Linked DNA regions of Microbispora sp. ZYX-F-249. The protein of the gene in region 1 interacts with the protein of each later gene in a pairwise test. Links are inferred from orthologs where the notes say so. Each region holds a gene or a part of one and is shown in the gene's direction. Other genes may lie near its edges. The genes, in order: AAH991_RS14930 and AAH991_RS23235.

Evidence for each region.
Region 2: the proteins of AAH991_RS14930 (region 1) and AAH991_RS23235 interact in binary tests that used the Escherichia coli proteins (3 or more experiments, as listed by UniProt). The link is inferred for Microbispora sp. ZYX-F-249 from one-to-one orthologs.

Annotation. Positions count from the first base shown.
Region 1 is NZ_JBDJAW010000010.1:151,649-163,231, reverse strand. What follows is about bases 3,811-6,809. They hold AAH991_RS14930 (SDR family NAD(P)-dependent oxidoreductase), read left to right. Parts: upstream 3,811-4,933; coding sequence 4,934-5,686; downstream 5,687-6,809. Other genes in these bases: AAH991_RS14935 (MFS transporter), read left to right, coding at 3,811-4,937. Also shown: thpR (RNA 2',3'-cyclic phosphodiesterase), read left to right, coding at 1-12; AAH991_RS14955 (aldo/keto reductase), read right to left, coding at 113-1,081; AAH991_RS14950 (PadR family transcriptional regulator), read right to left, coding at 1,131-1,700; AAH991_RS14945 (FAD-dependent monooxygenase), read left to right, coding at 1,756-2,928; AAH991_RS14940 (TetR/AcrR family transcriptional regulator), read left to right, coding at 2,966-3,547; more of AAH991_RS14935, read left to right, coding at 3,618-3,810; AAH991_RS14920 (peptidase domain-containing ABC transporter), read right to left, coding at 7,625-9,769; AAH991_RS14915 (TIGR04500 family putative peptide maturation system protein), read right to left, coding at 9,766-10,818; AAH991_RS14910 (MvdC/MvdD family ATP grasp protein), read right to left, coding at 10,808-11,583. UniProt on the Escherichia coli protein: Involved in the biosynthesis of the siderophore enterobactin (enterochelin), which is a macrocyclic trimeric lactone of N-(2,3-dihydroxybenzoyl)-serine.
Region 2 is NZ_JBDJAW010000020.1:40,745-52,255, forward strand. The notes cover bases 2,816-5,742. They hold AAH991_RS23235 (acyl-CoA synthetase), read left to right. Parts: upstream 2,816-3,435; coding sequence 3,436-5,049; downstream 5,050-5,742. Other genes in these bases: AAH991_RS23230 (3-oxoacyl-ACP reductase), read right to left, coding at 2,816-3,240; AAH991_RS23240 (steroid 3-ketoacyl-CoA thiolase), read left to right, coding at 5,042-5,742. In the rest of the region: AAH991_RS23215 (TetR/AcrR family transcriptional regulator), read left to right, coding at 1-418; AAH991_RS23220 (SDR family NAD(P)-dependent oxidoreductase), read left to right, coding at 468-1,214; AAH991_RS23225 (SDR family oxidoreductase), read left to right, coding at 1,243-2,019; more of AAH991_RS23230, read right to left, coding at 2,308-2,815; more of AAH991_RS23240, read left to right, coding at 5,743-6,214; AAH991_RS23245 (acyl-CoA dehydrogenase family protein), read left to right, coding at 6,220-8,418; AAH991_RS23250 (MaoC/PaaZ C-terminal domain-containing protein), read left to right, coding at 8,499-9,368; AAH991_RS23255 (PaaI family thioesterase), read left to right, coding at 9,365-9,994; AAH991_RS23260 (beta-1,3-glucanase family protein), read left to right, coding at 10,152-11,511. UniProt on the Escherichia coli protein: Involved in the biosynthesis of the siderophore enterobactin (enterochelin), which is a macrocyclic trimeric lactone of N-(2,3-dihydroxybenzoyl)-serine.

The DNA of each region.
Region 1 (11,583 bases):
GTCCGCGACTAGGCTCCATGACGTGGATCGTCCTCGACGCTGGCTGTTGCCCACGGTGCTCGCGCTGCTCGTGCTCATCGTGATCGTCGGCGCACTCCTCAATTCCGCCTGATCACCAGGCGTACTCCTCCGGTGCGGTCTTGAAGCCGGGGAAGATCTCGTCGAGCCGGGCGAGCGCCTTGTCGTCCAGCTCGATCTCCAGCGCCCGCAGCGTGCCGTCGAGCTGCTCGACCGTGCGGGGGCCGATGATCGGCGCGGTGACCGCGCGCTGGTGCAGCAGCCACGCCAGGCCGACGTTGGCCGGGTCCTCGCCGAGCTCGTCGCAGAACGCCTCGTAGCGCTCGATCTTGTCGCGGTGCTTGTCGAGCTGCGCGACGATCATGTCGGACGCCGAGCGGCCCTTGTCGATCTTGCGCAGGATGCCGCCGAGCAGGCCGCCCGCCAGCGGGCTCCACGGGATCAGGCCGAGGCCGTAGTCCTCACAGGCCGGGATGACCTCGAGCTCGGGGGCGCGGACGAGCAGGTTGTAGTGGGACTGCTCGCTGACCAGGCCGAGGGTGCCCCGGCGCCGGGCCGACTCCTGGGCCTTGGCGATGTGCCAGCCGGCGAAGTTCGACGAGCCGACGTACAGGATCTTGCCCTGCTGCTTGAGGATGTCCATGGCCTCCCAGAACTCCTCGAACGGGGTGTCCCGGTCGATGTGGTGGGCCTGGTAGACGTCGATGTAGTCGGTCTGCATGCGGCGCAGCGAGGCCTCCGCCGCCCGCCGGATGTTCAGCGCCGACAGCTTCTCCTCGTTGGGCCAGTCGCCCATCGAGCCGTACAGCTTGGTGGCGATGACCGTACGCTCACGACGGCCCCCGCCCTGGGCGAACCAGCGGCCGATGATGTTCTCGGTGATCCCCTCGCCCTTGACCCAGCCGTACACGTTGGCCGTGTCGAAGAAGTTGACGCCGAGCTCGTGGGCGCGATCCATGATCGCGAAGGAGTCCTCTTCCGTGGTCTGCGGACCGAAGTTCATGGTCCCCAGGCAGAGCTTGCTGACCAGCAGGCCGGTGCGGCCAAGGTGTCCGTATTCCATGCCCCCACCCTAGGTACCTGGAGTGGACTCCAGGCGAGCCCGGCGCGCCTCAGAGGCGGAAGTCCCAGGTGAGGCGGCCTTCGGCGAGGTCGTCGGCGAGGCCGCGGACGAACTCCAGCTCGGTGGCGATCTGCCCCCGCTGGTATTCGGACTCCACGAGGAAGAGGCGGGCGACGAAGGTCAGGCTCTCGGTCAGCTCGGCGTCGAGCGCGGCCAGCCGCGTCTCCAGCGCGGCGATCCGCTGCCGCAGCGCGGCCAGCGCCTCGTCCGGCGCCAGCACGGGCAGGAAGGCGAGCGCGGCCGGGAACTCGGGGAACTCCCGGGCCGGGGTGGACAGCATGGTGCGCATCCACTGCTTGAGCGTCTCCCGGCCCAGTTGGGTGGCCTCGTAGACCGTGCGCTCCGGCCGGTTCTCCTCGCGGGTGGTCTCGCGGACCGCGAGCAGCCCGTCGCGGAGCAGGCGGTCGATGGTCTGGTACACGCTGTTGCGCTGCGCGACGTTGACCACGTCGTCCTGGTGGCGCTCCTTGATCAGCTGCTGCATCCGGTAGGCGTGCATCGGCGACTCGCAGACCAGGGCGAGCACCGCCGTGGCCAGGGGAGAGCGCCGCGTCGACATGGCGCCCATCATAGGGGCCTTGTCGGCAAATAGTCATAATATGTATAGTTACAGCATGACCAAGAGAGCTCTGATCATCGGGGGCGGGATCGCGGGTCCCGTCACGGCCATGGCGCTGCGGCGCGCCGGAGTCGACAGCGAGGTCTTCGAGGCCTACGACCGGGGAGCCGAGGGCGTCGGCGCCTTCCTCACGGTCGCGCGCAACGGACTGGAGGCCCTGCGGCTGCTCGGCCTGGACGACGTCGTCGGCGGCCTGGGCATGGACACGCCGGTCATGGAGATCCGCAACGCGCGCGGCAGGCTGCTGGCGACCACGAGGCAGCCGAGCCGCACACTCCGGCGCGCCGACCTCTATCAGGCGCTGCGCGACGAGGCCGTACGGCGGGGCGTGCCGATCCACTACGGCAGGCGCCTCGTCGACGCCGCGAGCACCCCGCGAGGGGTGCGGGCGGTCTTCGCGGACGGGAGCGAGGCCGAGGGCGACCTGCTGGTGGGCGCGGACGGGCTGCGCTCGCGCACTCGCACCCTCATCGACCCCGGCGCTCCCCGCGCCCGGTACGTCGGGCTGCTGAACACGGGCGGCTACGCCGAAGGCGTGCGGGCGCCGGGCAGGCCGGGGGTCTGCTACTTCGTCTTCGGCAGGCGGTGCTTCTTCGGCTACATGGTCCATCCCGATGGGCAGGTGTGGTGGTTCGCCAACCCGCCGAGCCGCAGGGAGATGAGCGCGGAGGAACTGGCGGCGATCACTCCCGAGCGGTGGCGGGCCAGGCTCATGGACCTCTTCGCGAGCGACGCGGGACCGATGCGGGAGATCATCGCCGCGACGCCTCGCATCCTGCCGGCCTGGAACACCTACGACTACCCGACCGTGCCCAGGTGGTTCGGCGAGCGCATGGTCATCGTGGGGGACGCGGCCCACGCCACCTCGCCCTCCTCCGGCCAGGGCGCGTCGATGGCGATCGAGGACGCCGTGGTGCTGGGGAAGTGCCTGCGCGACGTGCCGGACACCACGGACGCGTTCGCCGCCTTCGAGCGGCTGCGGCGCGAGCGGGTCGAGCGCGTCGTCGCGCAGGGCAAGCGCAACGGCGACGGCAAGGCGCCGGGCGCCGGCGGGGCCTTCGTCCGCGACCTCATCCTTCCCGTGATCATGCGGCAGGTGGAGAAGCGGAACGCGCTGGCCTGGATGTACGACCACCGGATCACCTGGGACGACCACATCACGGCTTAATTGACCGATCGTTCTCATATGGTCTAGGGTCGGGGCCATGGCGAGGACCAAGGAATTCGACCCCGACGTCGTGCTGGAGCGGGCCCTGGACCTGTTCTGGCGGCGCGGATACGAGGCCACGTCGATGGCCGAGCTGGTCGAGCATCTCGGCATCGGCCGCGCCAGCCTGTACGCCACCTTCGGCGGCAAGCACGACCTCTACCTGAAGGCGCTGGAGCGCTACGTCCAGACGCGCGACCCCGACCTCGTGGAGCTGCTGTCGCAGCCCGGTCCCGCCCTGCCGGCCGTACGGGCCCTGGTGGAGATGTACGCCGAGGACTCGATCCACGATCGCGACCGGCGGGGTTGCATGATCGTGAACGCGGCGGCCGAACTCCTGCCGGACGACGAGCCGGTGGCCCGGTTCGTCGAGACCAGTTGGACGGGCCTGGAGACGGCGCTCACCTCCGCGCTCATCCGCGCCCGCGCCCAAGGGGAGATCTCCGCCGAGGCCGATCCCCGGGCGCTGGCGCGATTCGTGCTCGTCTTCCTGCAGGGGCTGCGGGTGATGGGGAAGGGCCGCGGCGATCCCGCCCGCGTCCGCGACGCCGCCGCCCAGGCCCTCGCGCTCCTCCGCTGATCTCCCCGTGGAAAGAGGAGTGCGCTTTGCCATGCCCTCATTATTGACTGATCGATCTAAAAAGACGGCGGTGTTCGCCGTGCTCGGCGGGGCGCAGGTCACGCTCGTCGCGGCGATCACTCTCCTCACCGTGCCGCTGCCGGCCGTGCAGCGGGAGTTCGGCCTCGGACAGGGGGACCTGGCGCTGCTGAGCTCGGCGTACGGGCTGACCTTCGGCGGGCTGCTGCTCCTCGGGGGCAGGCTCGCCGACCGGTGGGGCGCCCGGGAGATGTTCCTCGCCGGGATGGCCCTGCTCGCGCTGGCGTCGGCGGCGGGCGGGCTGGCTCCGGGCCACGCCGTCCTGCTCGCCGCGCGCTTCGCCCAGGGAGTGGGCGCCGCGATGGCCGCCCCCGCGGCCGTCTCCCTGGTGACGCGGCTTCACCCCGACGTACGGGAGCGCGAGCGCGCGCTGGCGGTGTGGGGCACCCTGTCGGCCACCGGGGCCGTCGCCGGCAGCCTGCTGTCCGGCCTCGTCGCCGCCGTGGCCTCGTGGCGCTGGTCGTTCCTCCTGCCCGCCGCCGTCGGCGTCGCAGCCGTGCCCGCCGGGGCCCTCCTGCTGCCGCCCGTGCCGCGTACGGCGGCCCGCCTCGACCTGCCCGGCGCGCTGCTCGCCACGGCGGGGCTGGTCGCGTTCGCCTACGGTCTTCTGCGGGGCGCGATGGTCGTCACCGCCGCCGGACTGCTGCTGACGTGCGGTTTCGTCGCTCTTCAGGCGAGGACGCCGCGGCCGCTGCTGCCGCTGCGGCTCGTGGCGCACCGCCGCAGGGGCGCCGCCCTGCTCGTCGTCTTCGTCACGGCGGCCGCCGGCGCGGCGACCACGTTCCTGCTCAGTCTGCATCTGCAGCAGGGGCGCGGGCTGTCGCCGATCCGCACGAGTCTGGCCTTCCTGCCCTTTCTCCTGGTCGTCGTCATGGGCCCGGTGAGCGGCCGCCTGCTGCGCCGCTTCGGTGCGCGGCGCGTGCTGGTCGCCGGGCTGGTGCTCGCGGCGGTGTCGATGGCGCTGCTCGGCGACATCGGGGCCGGGGGAAGCGTGCTCGCCGGGCTGCTGGTCTTCCCGGTCGCCTCGGGACTGGCCTTCTCCGGCGCCACTGTGACGGCCCTCGACGACGTGCCCGCCGAGGACGCCGGGGCGGCCGGGGGACTGGTCAACACCGCAATGGAGGCGGGGCCCACGGTGGGCCTCGCCGTGCTCGTGGCGCTCGCCGCCGCCCGCACGGGCCACGTGCCGGCGGGCGGCACCCGGGCCATGACCGAGGGCTACGGATTCGCCCTCACCGCCATGGCCCCGGTCTTCCTTCTCGCGGCGGCGACGGTCGCCGTCGCGCTGCCCCGATCGGAGGAGCGACGATGAGGTTCACGGACAAGGTGGTTCTGGTCACCGGAGCGGGTTCCGGCGTCGGCCGGGCGGTCGCCCGGGGGTTCGCCCGGGAGGGCGCCGTCGTGGTGGCGGCGTCACGCAACCCCCAGGCGCTGGAGCAGACCGTCAAGCTGATCGAGGCCGAGGGAGGCCGGGCCGCCGCGCTCGCGGTGGATGTCACCGACTCGGCCGATGTGGCCCGGCTCGTCCGGGAGATCGTCACCCGGTTCGGCCGCCTCGACGTCGCGGTCAACAACGCCGGGATCTTCGCCGCAGGCACGGTCGCGGACATGCCGGAGGACGACTGGGCGCGGGTCATGCTGGTGAACGCGACCGGGACCTTCCTCGCGATGAAGCACGAGGTCGCCGCGATGCGCGCCCAGGGCTCCGGCGTGATCGTCAACATCGCCTCGAACATCGGGGCGCACAAGAGGGTTCCCGGGCTGGGCGCCTACGCCGCGTCCAAGGCCGCGGTCAGCGCGCTGACCCGTACGGCGGCGCTGGAGAACATCGCGGCGGGCGTCAGGATCAACGCGGTCAGCCCGGGACCGCTGGACACGGAGATGTCCATGCGCCCCGGCGAGACCGCGGACGACCGGGCGGCCCGGCTCCGGGACCAGTTGCCGATCGGCCGTGTCGGCACCCTCGACGAGATCACCGGCACCGTGCTCTGGCTGGCCTCCGACGACGCCGGCTTCGCGGTGGGGCTCGACCTGGCACTCGACGGCGGCGCCTCGGCCTGAGGCCCTCCGGGACGGCGGGACCTCGTCGGCGAGGGTCTCCCAGACCAGGTCGTTGGCGAAGGTCATGCGGCCGGCGCGGGAGACGACCAGACCCGCCTGGGCCGCCTGGTCCAACGCGTCCCACACCGAATCGCCGCCGGCTTCGGCGACGAGCGCGGGGTCGAAGTCCCGGCCGATCAGAGCGGCGATCCCGAGGACCGCGCCGACCCGCGGCCCCAGCTCGGCAACCCGCCGGCGGATGAGTTCCGCCACCGCGGCGGGCACGGTTTCCGCCACCGGACCCCGCGCGCGCCGGCTCAGGATCTCCCGCAGGAAGAACGGATTCCCCCCGGTTCGTTCTGTCAGCCGGCGCGCGGCCGGCTCGTCCAGCGTGACGCCGGCATCGGCGGCGAGGGCGCCCACCGCCCGGGCGTCCAGACCCTCGAGCCGGACTCTCACCAGGTCGTAGCGGGCCAGAGCACACAGCAGATCTTCGGCCGCGTGCCCGGCGGTGCCCTGCGGCGGGGAACAGCGGAAGGCGGCGACGACGGTTACGGGCGTGTCGCCGGGCACGGCGCGCAGATGGATCAGGACGTCCCCGAGCAGCTCGACGGATGCCGGGTCCGCACGGTGCAGGTCGTCGAGGACGACGACCAGCGGCTGCTCGCGTGCGGCGGCGGCCAGCCATCGGGCGACCGCCCCGCCGCGGCGCGCGGACGCCGTGACCGCGGGCGGCACGTCGTCCAGCAGGTCCCGCAGGGCGGAGCGGTCAGCGGGAGGGCGGCTCCGCAGGAGCGCCCCCAGCACCTGACGCCACGGCCCGAAGGGGCGCGCCTCGCCGGCGTCGTCACAGCCGCCCCACAGCACCAGATGTCCGAGCCGGGCGCGGTCCTCCCGGAAGGCCGCAAGCAGGGCGGTCTTGCCGATGCCCGGCTCCCCGCCGACCGCCGCGACCGCCGGCGCCGCGCCCGGCCGCATGGTCGTCAGTTCCGCCAGTTCCCGCTCCCGGCCGCGCAGCGGCGGCCGCTCCCGGGGGACCTCCGCAGGGGCCTCCGCAGGGGCCTCCGGAGCGTGCGCCACGGCAGCGGGGACGGGTCCCAGGCAGGGGGCGTGCCGGAGGATGTCCGCTTCCAGCGTCCGCAGCGCCGCGCCCGAGGTCGTCCCCGGACGGCGTCCCAGGCGGCCTGCGGCGCGGCGCAGCACGGCCAGCGCGTCGGCCTGCCTGCCGGTGCGGTAGAGCGCCAGCGCGAGCAGGCACCACAGCCGCTCCCGGGACGGGTTGGCCTCCGTCTCCCCCTCCAGGCCGCCGATCACCGCCTGCGGCCGGTCCAGGTCCAGCAACGCCTGCGCGCGCCGCTCGACCGCCGCCGCACGCTGCTCCCACAACCGGTCCACCTCGGCGACGGCCCACGGCTCGTCGCAGAACTCCCCGTACGGGAGACCCCGCCACAGCCCCAGCGCCTCGTCGAGCAGGGGCAGCGCCTCCGCCGCCGGCCGGCCTTCCGCACCGCGCACCAGTTCTTCGAAGCGCAGGGCGTCGACGTCCGAAGCCGCCAGCGCGTACCCGGGAGGACGCGAGATCAGCAGAGACGGCGGGGTACGCGGCGCGCGGCCCGGCTCTACGGCCCGGCGCAGTCTCGACACGTGCGCTCGCAACGTAGCCACGGCACAGGCCGGAGGCGCGCCGCGGTACACGTCGTCGACGAGCCGCCCGACCGGCACCACGCCTCCCCGCGCGACCAGCAATCTGGCCAGCAGCGACCGCTGGACGGGCCCGCCCAGATCGACGGGCGCGCCTTCGCCGTCGTGGGCCTCCAGGGGGCCGAGGACGCGGAACTCCGTCCGCGTCGCCGCGTCCGTGGGCATGAGCGTCCTCCCGGCAGGGCAGTCCTTCGCGGACTTCCAGACAACAGGGAAGGACTTGCATCCAACTGGCCGGGGACTTGGGCCGGAGGAGGATCAGTGAGCGGGAGTCGCGGCGAGCCCGGCCGGCTGACCCTGATGGCGGACCAGGTGGGCGTAGTGAGCGCCGTAGGCCATCAGGTCGTCATGGGTGCCCGCCTCGACCAGCCGGCCGCGGTCCAGCACGACGATGAGGTCGGCGTCCCGGATGGTCGACAACCGGTGGGCGATGATGATCTGCGTCTGCCCGAGCCGTAGCAGGTTCCGGCGGATGCGCTCCTCGGTCGCCGCGTCCAGGCTGGCGGTCGACTCGTCGAGCAGCAGGATCCTGGGGCGGCCGGCCAGGGCGCGGGCCAGCGCCAGACGCTGACGCTGGCCGCCGGACAGGCGCCCGCCGCCCTCGCCGACGTCGGTGTCGTAGCCCTGCGGGAGCCGCACGATCTCGTCGTGTATCTCGGCCAGGCGGGCGGCGTACTCGGCCTCCTGCCTGCTCAGGCCGGAGAAGCCGGCGATGTTGGCCATGACCGTGCCGGCGAACAGGTGCGGCTGCTGGGTGACGACCCCCACCTGCCGGCGCAGCCACCGCCGGTCGAGATCCTCCAGCGGCACGCCGTCGAAGCGGATCTGCCCGGAGGACGGCTCGACCAGCCCGATCAACGCCCGCCCCAGCGTGGTCTTGCCGGAACCGGACGCGCCGACGATCGCGACCCGCGCACCGGGCGGAACGCGCAGCGACACGTCACGCAGCACCGGGCTGCGCGCGTCGTAGCCGGTGCTGAGGCCGGTGACGGTGATGGCGCCGCGGAGCCCGCCGGCCAATCGGACGCCGCCCTGCCGCTCCGGCTCCGCGCCGATCAGGTCGGCGATCCTGCCGACGTGCGCCGCGGCGAGCTGGAGCTGGTACACGATGCCGAGCAGCGACGTGAGCGGCGCGGCCGCCGAGGCGGCGAGGGACACCAGGGCGAGCTGGTCGCCCAGCGTCGCGCCGTGGCCGGCGGTGGCGAACACGGCGACGAGCAGCCCCAGGTCGAGCGCCATCCCCAGCGCGTGGCTCGCCGCCTGCACCCCGGCCACGTGCCGGTTGCGGGCCGCTCCCGTGGCCAGTTCCTCGTCGTGCCGTTCACGCCAGCGGGCGACGGCCGCCGCCTCGCCTCCGGTCGCCTTGATCGCCTCGATGCCGGCCAGGCTGTCGACGAGGGCGGACTGGGTGGAGGCGTTGGTGTGCAGCGCGGCGAGGGCCAGGTGCGTGCCGCGCCGGGCCGTCACCAGCACCACGCCGGCCTGGAGGGTGGCGGCCGCGAGCGTCAGCACAGCCATCCCGGGCGAGGCCACGAGCAGCAGCGCCAGATAGGTCACGGCGGTGAACAGGTCGAACAGGAAGGCCAGCGCCTGCTCGGTGAGCAGGTCGCGCAGCATCGCGACCCCGCTGAGCCGGCTCAGCAGGTCTCCTCTGGAGCGGCGTTGGAAGAAGCGGTACGGAAGGGCCAGTGTGTGGCCGACGAGCCTGCGCATCATCTCGGCCGCCACCGAGGTCTGCAGCCTGATGAGCGCCCAGGCGCGCGTCCAGGCGATCAGCGCGTGCGCGGCGACGACGCAGAAGGCGGCCGCCGAGAGCGTCGTCACGTCGGTCTCCACCGGCCGGTCCACCACGAGCTTGGTGAACACCGGCACGGCGAGGCCGGCGAGTTGCGTGCCGAGCGAGGCCAGCAGCACCGCGATGATCAGCCCCCGGTTCGCCAGCGCGGGCACGACCAGGGGGCGCAACACCCGCCACGGCCGGGACCTGACGGCGGGCGTGAGCCCGGAAGGGGCGTCGGCGAGCAGCACCGTGCCGGAGTAACCGGCGCGGAACTGCCGCCGCGACAGCCGCCGGCGCCCCCGCGCCGGGTCGAGGACGCTGACGCCGCGCGGCGTCACCCGTTCGACCACGACGAAGTGGTTGTTCTCCCACAGGGCGATGAACGGCGCGGGCAGCCCGGCGAGGGTGTCCATCGGGGCGCGGCAGGCGCGCAGCCGCAGCCCGAAGCGGGCCCCGGCCTGGATCATCTCCCGCAGGCTCACCCCGTCGACGCCCTCGGGCAGGTACTCGCGGACCTCGGCGAGGCTCGTGCGGCGGCCCAGCCCGCCGAGGACCATGGCCAGGCAGGCCGCGCCGCACTCGCTGCGCGTGAGCTGCATCTGCAGCGGGACTCGCCGTCTCACAGCCAGAACCAGCGGATCTCGGCGGTGCGCCGCCGCTCGTCCAGCCATGCCTGGAACGCGGCGTCGCGCGCCGCGTCGAGCACCTCCGGTGCCTCGGGGTCCGGCGGGACGACCTCGTACACGACCCCGGCCAGATAGCCGCCGTCGTGGGGCACGGGCCCGGCCGCCGCGCCGGCGGGGACGTCCCGCAAGGGCTCGGGCAGACGGGGGGTGAGCGTGGCGGCGGCCTCCAGCCGCAGCCCGGCGGCGTCGCCGGGCGGCAGCAGCGCCGTCGTCACCCGGTTCGCGAACTCGGCCGCCGGGCCGTGGAGCAGGGCGCGCAGCGGCTCCGGGCGCGGTCCGGTCACCCAGGCGGCCCGCCGTACGGTGAAATGTTCCGGGTGCTCGGCGAGATGCCGCCGGGCCGGCTCACCGGCGAAGCGCTCGCGGACCCGCGCGATGCGCGCCTGCGTCTCGACGTGGTTGCGGAACGCCTCCTCGGACATGCCGGTCTCGGCCAGCCACTCCAGCGTCCGGGTGCGGGTGGTGAGCCCGCGGCGGAGGCGGAACCCGTCCGCGGCCCGCTGTTTCTCGGCGGCGGTCAGCGGCTCGGGGTCGCCCTCTATTTCGCCGAGGAGGACGCAGTGGTCCACCAGTCGTTCGTGCAGGCGCGGGTCACGGGCGCCGAGGGCGCGGAGGGTGAACAGCGCGGTCGCGACCGGAAGCTCGTGCCCGTCGACGCTGAGGACCTTTCCCGCCGCCCAGTGGGTGGAGTGGTCGACGAGCCAGGGGACGCCGTCGTCGACCTCGGCGGACAGGGCGACCGTGCCGCCCTCGGGGTGGGCGAGGAGCAGGTCGTAACCGGCCCTGGTCGTTCCCGGCGGCTGGTCGACCACGAGATCGGCGTGGAGCCACGGCCGCCGGGCGGCCCAGTCCCGGACGCGCCGGTGCGCGTCGGCGACCCTGTCGCGGGCGGGCGGCAGTCCGCGCAGGAGCGTGACGGCGTCGGCGAGGTCCGCGGCGAAGGCGGGTCCGGGCCGAAAGGCAGTGGTTTCCGGGTCAGTGCGCATCGGCGGATTCCTCGGTGAGGGGGCGGATGGTGGCGCCGGCGAGCCAGTCGGCGATCGCGTCGCTGATCGGCATGCCGGTCAGCATCTCCACGAAGGCCCACTGCCCGTTGACATTGAGCTCCAGGAACACGTACCGGCCGTCGGGAGTCACGATGAGGTCCAGCGCGCCGTAGCTCAGGCCGAGCCCGGCGACCAGGCGGACACTGCGTTCCGCGACATCGGGCGGCAGGTCGTAGGCGGAGTAGCCCACCTTGGGATCGTCGTAGTGCCGCCAGTCGACGGCGGTCAGCCGGGACGCCTGGGAGTCGATGCGGGCGGCGAAGACCCGCTCGCCGACGACCGTCACCCGCAGCTCGTACGCCTTGGGGACCTGCGGTTGCAGCATCGCCGGGCCGTGCCGGAGCCGGTGCCGGCCGGACAGCCGTCGCCGCGGCACCACCTCCGTGTAGAGGTGGCCGAACTCGCCGTCCACCGTGAACTGCCGGAAGTCGATCGATTTGGTGACGAGGCGGCCGCCGGCCCGGTTCCAGGCCGGGACGAGTTCGCCCGGGTCGTTCGTCACCACGGTGTCGACGATGGTGAACCCCAGTTCGGCGGCGCGGTACAGATGCAGCAGCTTGTTGTCGATCGCCCGGGCGTGGCGGGGCAGCGCGGGCATCCACCTCGCCCCCACCATGAGGTCGTACGCGCCGTCGAGGGCGTGCGCGGCCACGTGTTCGGCGAAGTCCCGCTGCGACGGCTCCCGCACGTCCGGGGCCGACGGCC
Region 2 (11,511 bases), on another replicon or contig:
GATGGCCGAGCAGGTCGACAGGTTCGGCGAGAGCGTCCAGCAGCCCAAGCCCGGGATGACGCCGGAGGACGCCGTCGGCGAGGTGCTCGTGCTCGCCAGCAGGCAGCTGCTGCGCCGCCCCGCGCTCGCCACCGCGATGCTGCAGTCGGCGAACTCCGCCAACGCCGCCGCGGTGGCCGACGCGGGCCGGATCGACCTGACGTTCCGGCAGATCGTCCTGCGGACGCTCGGCATCGCCGAGCCCACCGTCATGGACGTCACGCTGATCCGGCTGCTGATGCAGTGCTGGTACGGCGTGCTCCAATCGAGCCTGAACGGCCGGGCGTCGATCCCCGACACCGAAAGCGACATCCGGATCGCCTGCCGGCTGCTGCTCGCGCCCCGGTCGAACGCGCCCTCCGGTCCCGTCTCCCGCTGACCGGGACGCGGCCCGGGCCGCTCCCGCCGAGCGCCGTTAGCGTGCGCGTATGAACCGCTTCGACGGGGTGAAGGTCCTGCTCACGGGCGCCGGCTCGGGGATCGGGCGGGCCACCGCGATCAGGCTCGCCGCCGAGGGAGCCGACCTTTTCGCGGTGGACCGCGCGGCCGCGGGGCTGGCGGAGACCGGCTCGCTGATCGAAGGTTCCGGCCGGTACGTCCCGCACGTGGCCGACGTGACCGAGGAGGCCGCCGTGGTGACGGCCGTGGACGCGGCGGCGGCCGGGCTCGGCGGCATCGACGTGCTCGTCAACGTCGCGGGGATCCAGCGGACGACGCCGATCGAGTCGCTGACCGTGGCCGACCTGAACCTGCTGTTCTCGGTCAACCTCGTCGGCACCGCGCTGTTCTGCCGGGAGGCGCTGCGTCACCTGCCCGACCGGACCGGCGTCATCGTGAACGTCGCGTCGATCGCGGCCACCCAGGGCAACCCGTACATGACGGCGTACGCCGCGTCGAAGGGCGCCGTGCTGGCCTTCTCGCTGAGCCTGGCCGCCGAGGTCGTGGGGCGCGGCATCCGCGTGGTGCCGATCTCCCCGGGCACGGTGGCGACCCCGCTGACGCGCGACATCGAGTTTCCCGAGGGCGCGGACCTGCGGTACTTCGGGCGGATCCGCTCGCTGCTCGGCAGCGCCGCCCCCGAGCAGATCGCGGCCGCGATCGCGTTCGCGGCCTCCTCGGACGGCGGATACCTCACGGGCGCGAACCTCCGGGTCGACGGCGGCTCCGGAACCTGACGCGCCCCCTTCGACAAGGAGTGACGACGTGACACGGACGATCGCGGTGACCGGGTCGGCCTCGGGCATCGGCAGGGCGCTGGCCGCGTCGCTGCGGGAGCGGGGCGACGAGGTGATCGGCGTCGACTTGCAGGACGCCGAGGTGTGCGCCGACCTGTCCGCCCCCGAAGGCCGCGCCCGCGCGGTGCGGGAGGTGCTGGATCGGGCGGGCGGCGCGCTGGACGCCGTCGTGGCCTGCGCCGGTCTCTCGGGAGTCGCCGTGGGCACGGTCACCGTCAACTTCTTCGGCGTGACCGCGATCCTGGAGGGCCTGCGCCCGGCGCTCGCCCGCGCGGAGCGGCCCCGCGCCGCCGCGGTGGCCTCGATCTCCGCCACCCAGCCCGCCGATCCCGAGGTGGTCCGCGCCTGCCTCGACGGCGACGAACCGCGGGCGGTCGCGCTGGCGGAGCGGGCGGTCGAGCGCGGCCAGGGGCGGCTGCTCTACCCGTCCTCGAAGTCGGCCCTGGCCCGCTGGCTGCGCGCCCGGGCGGTGTCGCCCGAGTGGGCCGGCTGCGGCATCCCCCTCAACGCGGTGGCGCCGGGCGTCGTGCTGACCCCGATGTCGGCTCCGCTGTTCGAGGACGAGACGATGCGCGAGGTCATGGACCGGGCGGTGCCGATGCCGCTGAACGGCTACGCCGAGCCCGAGGTCGTCGCCGGCGCCCTGCGCTGGCTGGTGAGCCCGGACAACTCCCACATGGCCGGGCAGATCGTCTTCGTGGACGGCGGCGCCGAGGCCACCCTGCGCGGCCCCGACGTGTACTGACGGCGCACGCGCGGCTCCCCGGTCGTCGCCGCCTGGTCCACGCACGAGGACGTGCACTACGACGGCTTCGGCTCGGCCATGACCCTGCTGGTGGCCATCACGGGCGGCGCCCTGCTCCTCCTCGGCCTCGGACCCTTCCTCGCCTTGCTGCCGGGGCGCCGCCCTGGTCACCGGTCTGCCCGTTCTCGCCGCGGCCGTGGCCGCTTCAGCGCGTACGGTCGTGCGGCCGGCCCGGCCGCGCACGCCGGCTCCCGTCTGAGCGGGCGACGGCGCGCGGCCCCGCGTTCCTCACTTCGCGCGCGCGACGTTCTGCACGCCGGTGGTGTCGAGCTGCGCGACCGAGTAGGCCGCGTAGGTCCGGTACGGGTCGCGCCCGCTGAAGTGCGGGCCGACCTGCGCGTCCAGCTCCTCGACGGAGAACACGCCGTCGGCTGCGGTGAACTTGCGCTCCACGGTCGGGGCCGCCATGAGGGCCACCATGTCGCCGTACACGACGAACACCTGGCCGTTGATCTCCTCGGAGGCGGGGGAGGCGAGGTAGCTGACGAACGTGGCCACCCGCTCGGGAGCGAGCACGTCCAGCCCGCCGGCCTCACCGCCGTCGCCGAACACGCCGGCCGTCATGCCCGTACGGGCCCGGGGGCAGATCGCGTTGGCCCGCACGCCGTACCGGGACAGGCCCTGGGCGGTCGACAGGGTGAGCGCGACGATGCCGGCCTTGGCGGCGGAGTAGTTCGGCTGGCCGGCCGACCCGAACAGGAACGCCTCGGACGAGGTGTTGATCACGCGGGCGTAGACCGGGCCGCCCGCGGCCTTGCTCGCCGCCCGCCAGTGGACGGCCGCGGCCCGCGACAGCCCGGCGTGCCCCTTGAGGTGGACGCGGATGACGTCGTCCCAGTCGGACTCGGTCAGGTTGAACAGCATCTTGTCGCGCAGCACGCCGGCGTTGTTCACCACGATGTCGAGGCCGCCGAAGGACTCCACGGCGGCCTCGACGAGGCGATCGCCCATGGACCAGTCGCCGATGTCGCCGGTCACCGCGACGGCCTCGCGGCCGAGCGCCCTGATCTCGGCGGCGACGTCCCCGGCCGCCGGGCCGACGTCGTTGACGACGACGTTCGCGCCGCGTTCCGCGAGGGCGAGGGCCTCGCTGCGGCCCAGGCCCGCCCCGGCGCCGGTGACGACGGCGGTCTTGCCCTCCAGGCTCGTGTTCGAGCTCATCTGCGCACTCCTGCCCGTTTGATGATCACAGTCAAAACTAGTATGTATTCTAGTTTTTCCCGCTGGCTCTCCCAGCCACGGGTGTCCCACTCGGTGACACAAGGATGGGTCCGTGCGGTGTGGCGAGCGATCGGCGGCACCACTGAGCGGGACTGAGCCGTTGCCCGAAACAGAAATGATTTCTAGCCTCACCCCATGAGCCTGAACGTGGCATCGCTGTTCGAGGCCGTCGCCGCGGCGGTCCCCGAACGCCTCGCACTGGTCTGCGGCACCCGGCGGCTGAGCTTCGCGGAGCTCGACGCCCGGGCGGACGCCCTGGCCGGCCACCTGCGCGCGGCCGGTGTGCGGCCGGGCGAGCACGTGGGCGTGCACATGCTCAACGGGGTGGAGTTCGTCGAGGCCCTGCTCGCCTGTCTGAAGATCAGGGCCGTCCCGATCAACATCAACTACCGGTACACCGACCGGGAGCTGCACTACATCTACGAGGACGCCGGCCTGGTCGCCCTCGTCATCGGCGGTGAGTTCGCCCCGTCCGCCGCCGCCCTCGCGGACCGGTGCCCGAAGCTGCGCCACGTGGTGGTCGTGGACGACGGCACGCAGGCGCCCGGCTGGCCGGCCGGGGTCGAGGCCGTGGACTACGAGAAGGCGCTCGCCGCCCGGCCCGCCACCGTCCCGATGGCCGCCGAGCGCGGCCCCGACGACCACTACGTGCTCTACACGGGCGGGACGACCGGGATGCCCAAGGGCGTCGTGTGGCGGCACGAGGACTTCTACTTCGCCGCGCTCAAGGGCGGCAACCACTACGGCCCGCCGTACGGGACGGCGGAGGAGCTGGCCGCGGCCGCGGCGGCGGGCACGCCCGTCGTCTACCTGCTCACCGCTCCGCTCATGCACGGAGCGGCCGCCTACACGCTGTTGAGCGCGCTGCTGGCCGGCTCGACGACGGTCCTGCTGCGGCGGTTCGACCCGGTCGAGACGCTGCGGCTGATCGAACGCGAGCACGCCGTGATCGTCACCGTGGTCGGCGACGCCATCGCCCGCCCGCTGCTCGACGCGATCCGCGAGCACGGCGCGGGCTACGACCTGAGCTCGATGAAGGTGCTCGGCTCGGGCGGGGCGCTGCTGTCGCGCAGCGTGCGCGAGGAGGCCGCGTCGCTGATCCCCGGCCTCTACGTCAACGACGGCTTCGGCTCGTCGGAGTCCGGCGTGGACGGCACGATCGGGATCGGCCCCGACGGGCTGATGCGGCTGGCCGCCGGCCCCCGGATCAAGGTGGTCGACGAGGACTTCCGGCCGATCGAGCCCGGCTCCGGCCGGCTGGGGTACGTCGCGCGGACCGGGCACGTCCCGCTGCGTTACCACAACGACCCGGACAAGAGCGCGACGACGTTCCCGGTCGTCGACGGGGTCCGCTGGGCGGTGCTCGGCGACATGGCCCGGGTCGAGGAGGACGGCACGATCGTGCTGCTCGGCCGTGGCTCGGGCTGCATCAACACCGGCGGGGAGAAGGTCTTCCCCGAGGAGGTCGAGCAGGCGCTGAAGTCCCACCCGGCGGTCATGGACGCGCTGGTCGCGGGCGTGCCCGACGAGCGGTTCGGCGAGCGGGTCGCCGCCGTGGTGGAGCTGCGCCCGGGCGCGGCGGCCGGCGCGGAGGAACTGCGCGCGCACTGCCGCGCCCAGATCGCGGGCTACAAGGTGCCCGCCTCGATCGTCGTCGCCGACACCGTCGAGCGCTCGCCCAGCGGCAAGGCGGACTACCGGTGGGCCAGGAACGTTCTGTCAACGCAAACCAGGAGGAACGATGGCTGAGACCGTCACTGGGGCCGTCATCGTCGACGCGGTGCGCACACCGGTCGGCAAGCGCTACGGCGTACTGGCCGGGCTGCACCCGGCCGAGCTGCTCGGCGCGGTGCACCGGGCCCTGATCGAGCGCAACGGCCTCGCCGCCGACGCGGTCGCGCAGGTCATCGGCGGCTGCGTCACCCAGGCCGGGGAGCAGGCCAACAACGTCACCCGCCAGGCCTGGCTGCACGCGGGCCTGCCGTACACCACGGCCTGCACGTCGATCGACTGCGCCTGCGGCTCAGGCCAGCAGGCCGTTCACCTGGTCGCCGGGCTGATCGCGGCCGGCGCGATCGACATCGGCATCGGCTGCGGGGTCGAGTCGATGAGCCGGGTCTTCCTCGGCGCCGCGGTCACCCCGGACGCCGGCAGCCCGTTCCCGGCGTCCTGGTCCCTGGACATGCCCGACCAGTTCACCGCGGCCGAGCGGATCGCGCAGCGGCGCGGCATCACCCGTGCGGACGCCGACGCGCTCGGCCTGCGTTCCCAGCGGCGCGCCGCGCGGGCGTGGGCGGAAAGCAGGTTCGACGGCCAGGTCCTCGAGGTCGAGGCGCCGGTGATGGGACCCGGGGGACCGACGGGGGAGACCGCCGTCGTCAGCAGGGACCAGGGGTTGCGCGACACCAGCATGGAGGCGCTGGGGAGGTTGCAGCCGGTGATGCCGGGCGGCATCCACACCGCGGGCAACTCCTCGCAGATCAGCGACGGCGCGGCCGGCGTGCTGCTGATGAGCGCGGACCGGGCGCGCGATCTCGGTCTGCGGCCGCGGGCGCGCATCGTCGCCTCCGGCATGGTCGGCTCCGACCCCTACTACCACCTCGACGGGCCGATCGACGCGACCCGGCACGTGCTGGACAAGGCGGGCATGAAGCTGTCCGACGTCGACCTCGTCGAGATCAACGAGGCGTTCGCCTCGGTCGTGCTCTCCTGGGCGCGGGTGCTCGACGCCGACATGGACAAGGTCAACGTGAACGGCGGCGCGATCGCGCTCGGGCACGCGGTCGGCTCGACCGGCTCCCGCCTGATCACCCAGGCGCTGTGCGAACTGGAGCGCACCGGAGGCTCGACCGCCCTCGTCACCATGTGCGCGGGCGGTGCCCACGCCACGGCCACGATCATCGAACGGATCTGAATCACATGTCGATCGGACTGACCGACGAGCAGCGCGACCTGCGCGACGCCGTACGCGCCTTCGCGTCCCGGCACGTGACGCCGGCCGTGGTGCGGCAGGCGGTGGACGCCGAGCACGAGGAGCTGCCGAAGTTCTGGCCGCTGCTGGCCGAGCAGGGCCTCCTCGGGCTGCACCTGCCCGAGGAGGCGGGCGGCGCGGGCTCCGGGCTGCTCGAACTCGCCGTCGTGCTGGAGGAGCTGGGCCGGGCGATGGTCCCGGGACCGTTCCTGCCCACGGCTCTCGCCGGCGCGGTGCTGCACCGCGCCGGGCACGGCGCCGTGCTGGAAGGTCTGGCGAACGGCACGACGGTCGGCGCGGTCGGCCTGCGGCCGGGCGGGCTCACGCTCACCCGCGGCGCGGACGGAAGCGCCACGGTCTCCGGCGTGTCCGAGCCGGTCCTCGGCGGCCACGTCGCCGACGTGTTCGTGCTGCCCGCGGCCGACGGGACCGGCACGGCCTGGGTCGTGCTGCCGCGCGCGGCCGTGACGACCGAGGACCTGCCCGGCCACGACCTGACCCGCCGCCCGTCGCGGGTCCGGGCGGACGGAGTCGCCGTTCCCGCCGCCGACGTGCTGGACGGCCTCGCCGACGGCGTGGTGCTCGACCTGGCCGCCGCGCTGTTCGCGGCCGAGGCGTCCGGCCTGGCCGACTGGGCGACCGCCACCGCCGCCGAGTACGCCAAGGTGCGCCACCAGTTCGGCCGTCCGATCGGCCAGTTCCAGGGCGTCAAGCACCGCTGTGCCCGCATGCTGACCCGGGCCGAGCAGGCCAGGGTGTGCGCCTGGGACGCGGCGCGGGCCCTCGACGAGGCCGGCGCTCACGGCGAGGCGGCGCTCGCGGCGGCGGTGGCCGGGGCGACCAGCCCGGAGGCGGCCTTCTCCGTCACCAAGGACTGCATCCAGACACTGGGCGGCATCGGCTTCACCTGGGAGCACGACGCCGGCCTGTACCTGCGCCGGGCGCAGACGCTCCGCATCACTTTGGGCTCCACCTCGTGGTGGCGCCGCAGGGTGGCCCGGCTCACCCTCGAAGGCGTGCGCCGCGAGCTCGGCGTCGAGCTGCCGCCGGAGGCCGGGCGGATCCGCGCGGAGGTGCGCGCGGAGCTGCGGCCCGCGCTCGACCTCGACGGCCGGGACCGGCTGCGGTACCTGGCCGAGTACGGCTACACCGCGCCGCACCTGCCCGCACCCTGGGGCAAGGGCGCCGACGCGGTCACGCAGCTCGTCATCGCCGAGGAGATGCGAGCCGGCGGGCTCCGCGCCGCCGACATGGTGATCGGCGCCTGGGTGGTGCCGACCCTGATCGCGCACGGCGGCCCCGAGCAGCAGGGCCGGTTCCTGCCCCAGACGCTGCGCGGCGACCTGGTGTGGTGCCAGCTGTTCAGCGAGCCCGGCGCGGGCTCCGACCTCGCCGCGCTGAGCACCCGGGCCGAGAAGGTCGAGGGCGGCTGGAAGATCAGCGGCCAGAAGGTCTGGACGTCGATGGCCCGCGAGGCGCAGTGGGGCATCCTGCTCGCCCGCACCGACCCGGACGCCCCCAAGCACAAGGGCCTGTCGTACTTCCTGCTCGACATGTCCAGTCCCGGCATCGACATCCGGCCGCTGCGCGAGCTGACCGGCGAGGCGCTGTTCAACGAGGTCTTCCTCGACGACGTGTTCGTCCCCGACGAGATGCTCGTCGCCCGGCCCGGGGACGGCTGGAAGCTGGCCCGTACGACGCTGGCCAACGAGCGGGTGTCGCTGTCGCACGACTCCTCGCTCGGCAGCGGCGGCGAGGCGCTGCTCGACCTCGCCGCGGCACGCCCGGGTGAGATGGACGACGAGCGGCTGACCCGGCTCGGCGGCATCCTCTGCGACGCCCAGTCCGGCGCACTGTTCGCGCTGCGGACCACGCTGCGGTCGCTGACGGGGCAGCAGCCCGGCGCGGAGTCCAGCGTCGCCAAGCTGATCGGGGTCGAGCACGTCCAGGAGGTCTGGGAGACCGCGATGGACTGGGTCGGCCCGGAGTCGCTGACCGGCGAGGGCATGGACCGGTGGTCCGACCCCACGCTGCGCTTCCTCAGCTCCCGCTGCATGTCCATCGCCGGAGGCACCACCGACGTGCAGCTCAACATCATCGGGGAGCGCCTGCTCGGCCTGCCCCGCGACCCGGAGGTGCGGGCATGAGCAGGGCGTTCGCCGCGGGCGCCGGCATATGCGCACGCGGCCCTGCCGAAGGCCGCCGAGACGACGAGGAGGACTGAGCCATGCCGATCGACGTCGACAAGGCGCTGGGGGCGCCGCCGGCGACCCGGGAGATCGCCTGGACCGGCAGGGACGTGCTGCTCTACCACCTCAGCCTGGGCGCGGGGGCGGACGCCGCCTCCGACCCCGAGCTGTCCTACACCTACGAGCGCGGGCTGCGCGTGCTGCCCACCTTCGCCATGGTCGCCGGGCAGGGCGTCTCCTCCGGCGACCGGCCGCCGACGGCGATGAGCATGCCCGGCATCGACATCGACCTGCGCCGGATCCTGCACGCGGGGCAGGCGCTCACCGTGCACCGGCCGCTGCCCGCCGCCGGGCGGGCCGTCGTGTCCTCCCGCGTCGCGAACGTCTGGGACAAGGGCAAGGCCGCGGTGATCGAGATGGAGCAGTCCGCGACGGACGGCGAGGGCGTCCCGCTGTGGACCACGACCATGCGGATCTGGGCGCGTGGCGAGGGCGGCTTCGGCGGCGAGCCGGGGCCGGAGACCCCCTGGTCGGAGCCGGACCGCGCGCCCGACTTCGTGCTCGACTCGCCGACCACCCCCGGGCAGGCGCTGCTGTACCGGCTCAACGGCGACCTCAACCCGCTGCACGCCGATCCCGGGTTCGCGCGGGCGGCCGGCTTCGACCGACCGATCCTGCACGGCCTCGCGTCGTACGGCGTCGTGGCCAAGGCGATCGTGGACGGCGTACTCGGGGGCGAGGTGACCGGGCTGACCGGGCTGTCGGTACGCTTCGCCGGGGTGCTGTTCCCCGGTGAGACGATCAGGACCAGCGTGTGGCGTGAGGGCGACCGGCTGGTGTTCCGGTCCACCTGCCCGGAGCGCGGCGACGCGGCCGTGCTCACCCACGCGACAGCGGAGACTTCATGACGGAGACGCGGATCGACCGGACCGAGCTGACGGCGACCCCGAACAACGAGGGCGTGGACGCGGCGGTCGCCGCGGCCCGCCGCGTGATCGACGCGCTGCTGCACTCCGGTGACATGTCGGCGGTCGAGATGACCCAGGTCGCCGAGCAGCTGAACGCCGTGGCCGACCACCTGCAGGCGCACGCCCCCACGGTGGGCGAGCGCATGGTCGACATGTGGCGGGGGGAGGGCGTGACCCGGCACGACCCGGTGACGGGACCGGAGAACGCGATCGCCCCGCCGCTGCGCCTGTACGGCAAGGACGACGGCTCCATCGAGGGCACGGTCGTGCTGGGCATGGCGTACCAGGGACCTCCCGGCTGCGTGCACGGCGGCGTGTCGGCGCTGCTGCTCGACCACACGCTGGGCGTCGCGAACGCCTGGGCGGGGACCTCGGGGATGACGGGCACGCTGACGCTGCGCTACCACCGGGTCACCCCGCTGTTCGAGCCGCTGACCGTGACCGGACGGCAGACCTCCGTGGACGGGCGCAAGATCCACACCACGGGGTCGATCAGCGCGGGCGGGCAGGTGTGCGTCAGCGCCGAGGGCCTGTTCATCGACAAGCAGCTCGACCGGCCCCGCTGACCGCCCCTCGTCGGGAAACGCTCTCTCGCACGGCTTCGGCTCCTCCTGGCGTCAGATAGGCGTCAGAAAGTATTGACGAGCGGTCAGTTAACAGTAAAGTTACTTTCCTGAGAGCGCTCTCAAGGCTTGTCTCCGAACCCCCCAGAGGAGCCGAGAGATGCACATGTCCTTACGGCGATGGCGGCGGGCTCTGCTCGCCGTCGTCCTGCTGACCCAGGCGGTGGTCCTCGCCGCCGGGCAGCGGGCGGCGGACGCCGCCGTCACGCGGTTGCCATTCACGATCACCAACAACTCCGGCCGGAGCGACGCGACGTACGTCTACGTCGTCGCCCGCAACTCGGTCACCGGCCAGCAGGGATACGTGGACGCCTCGGGCACGTGGCGCGCGTACTCCTTCCCCTCGTCGATCCCCAACGGGCCGGTCCCCGCGCCGGACATCTCGATCCCCGGGCCTGGCAACGGCGCCGGCACGACCATCACGCTGCCGCCGAACCTGTCGGGCGGCCGCGTCTATGTGGCCATGGGCGCGAAGCTGCGGTTCTTCCTCACCACGAACGGACTGGTCGAGCCCGCGCCCTGGGTCGACAGCGACCCGAACGCCGGCATCCTCTACGACTGGACGGAGTTCGCCCGGACGAGCAACGGCGGCACGGGCATCTTCATCAACTCGACCACGGTCGACATGTTCAGCATCCCGGTGACGGTCAGCGTCACCGACGCCTCGGGCGCCACCCAGACGCAGGGCATCGCCGGCAACCGCGCCGGCATACTCGGCGCGTTCGCCGGTCTGGGGTCGCCGTGGTCGGCCCTGACGACGACGAGGTCGTCCGACGGCCTTCCGCTGCGCGTGCTCGCGCCCGTGCACGCCATCGCCAAGGGCCTGTTCCCCTCGACGTACCTCGACTCCTACGTGAACGGCGTGTGGTCGTACTACGCCACGCACCCGCTGACCGTGCAGACGTCGCTGGGCACCTTCACCGGCACGACCAGCGGCACGAACTGGACGTTCAGGAACGCGTCCGGCGCCGTCATCGGCACGCTCACCAGACCGGCCACGAGCGACGTCTTCGCGTGCTCCGGCGGCATGCAACCGCCGAACCAGCCCGACCAGGCGGCCATCCTGGCGGTCGGCGCGCGGGTGTGCGCCGCGCTCAACCGCGCGACGCTCTCGACGGCCGGCCGGGTCATGTACGACACCCAGCCGACGACGGACGCGACGAGGTTCTACGGGCAGTCCGCGTCGAACCTGTTCAGCAAGACGATCCACGCCAACTCGCTGAACGGCCTGGCCTACGGCTTCTCCTACGACGACGTCGGCGGGTTCGCCCCGACGATCGACCAGCCGAACCCGTCGTCGGCCGGCATGACGATCGGGAGCTTCGGCACCGGCGGGGGCACGGGCGGCCCGGGCGGCGCGAACATCATCGGCCCCGGCGGCAAGTGCGTCGACGTGGCGGGCGACGACACGGGCGGCAACGGCACGGCGGTGCAGCTGTGGGACTGCCAGTCCTACGCCA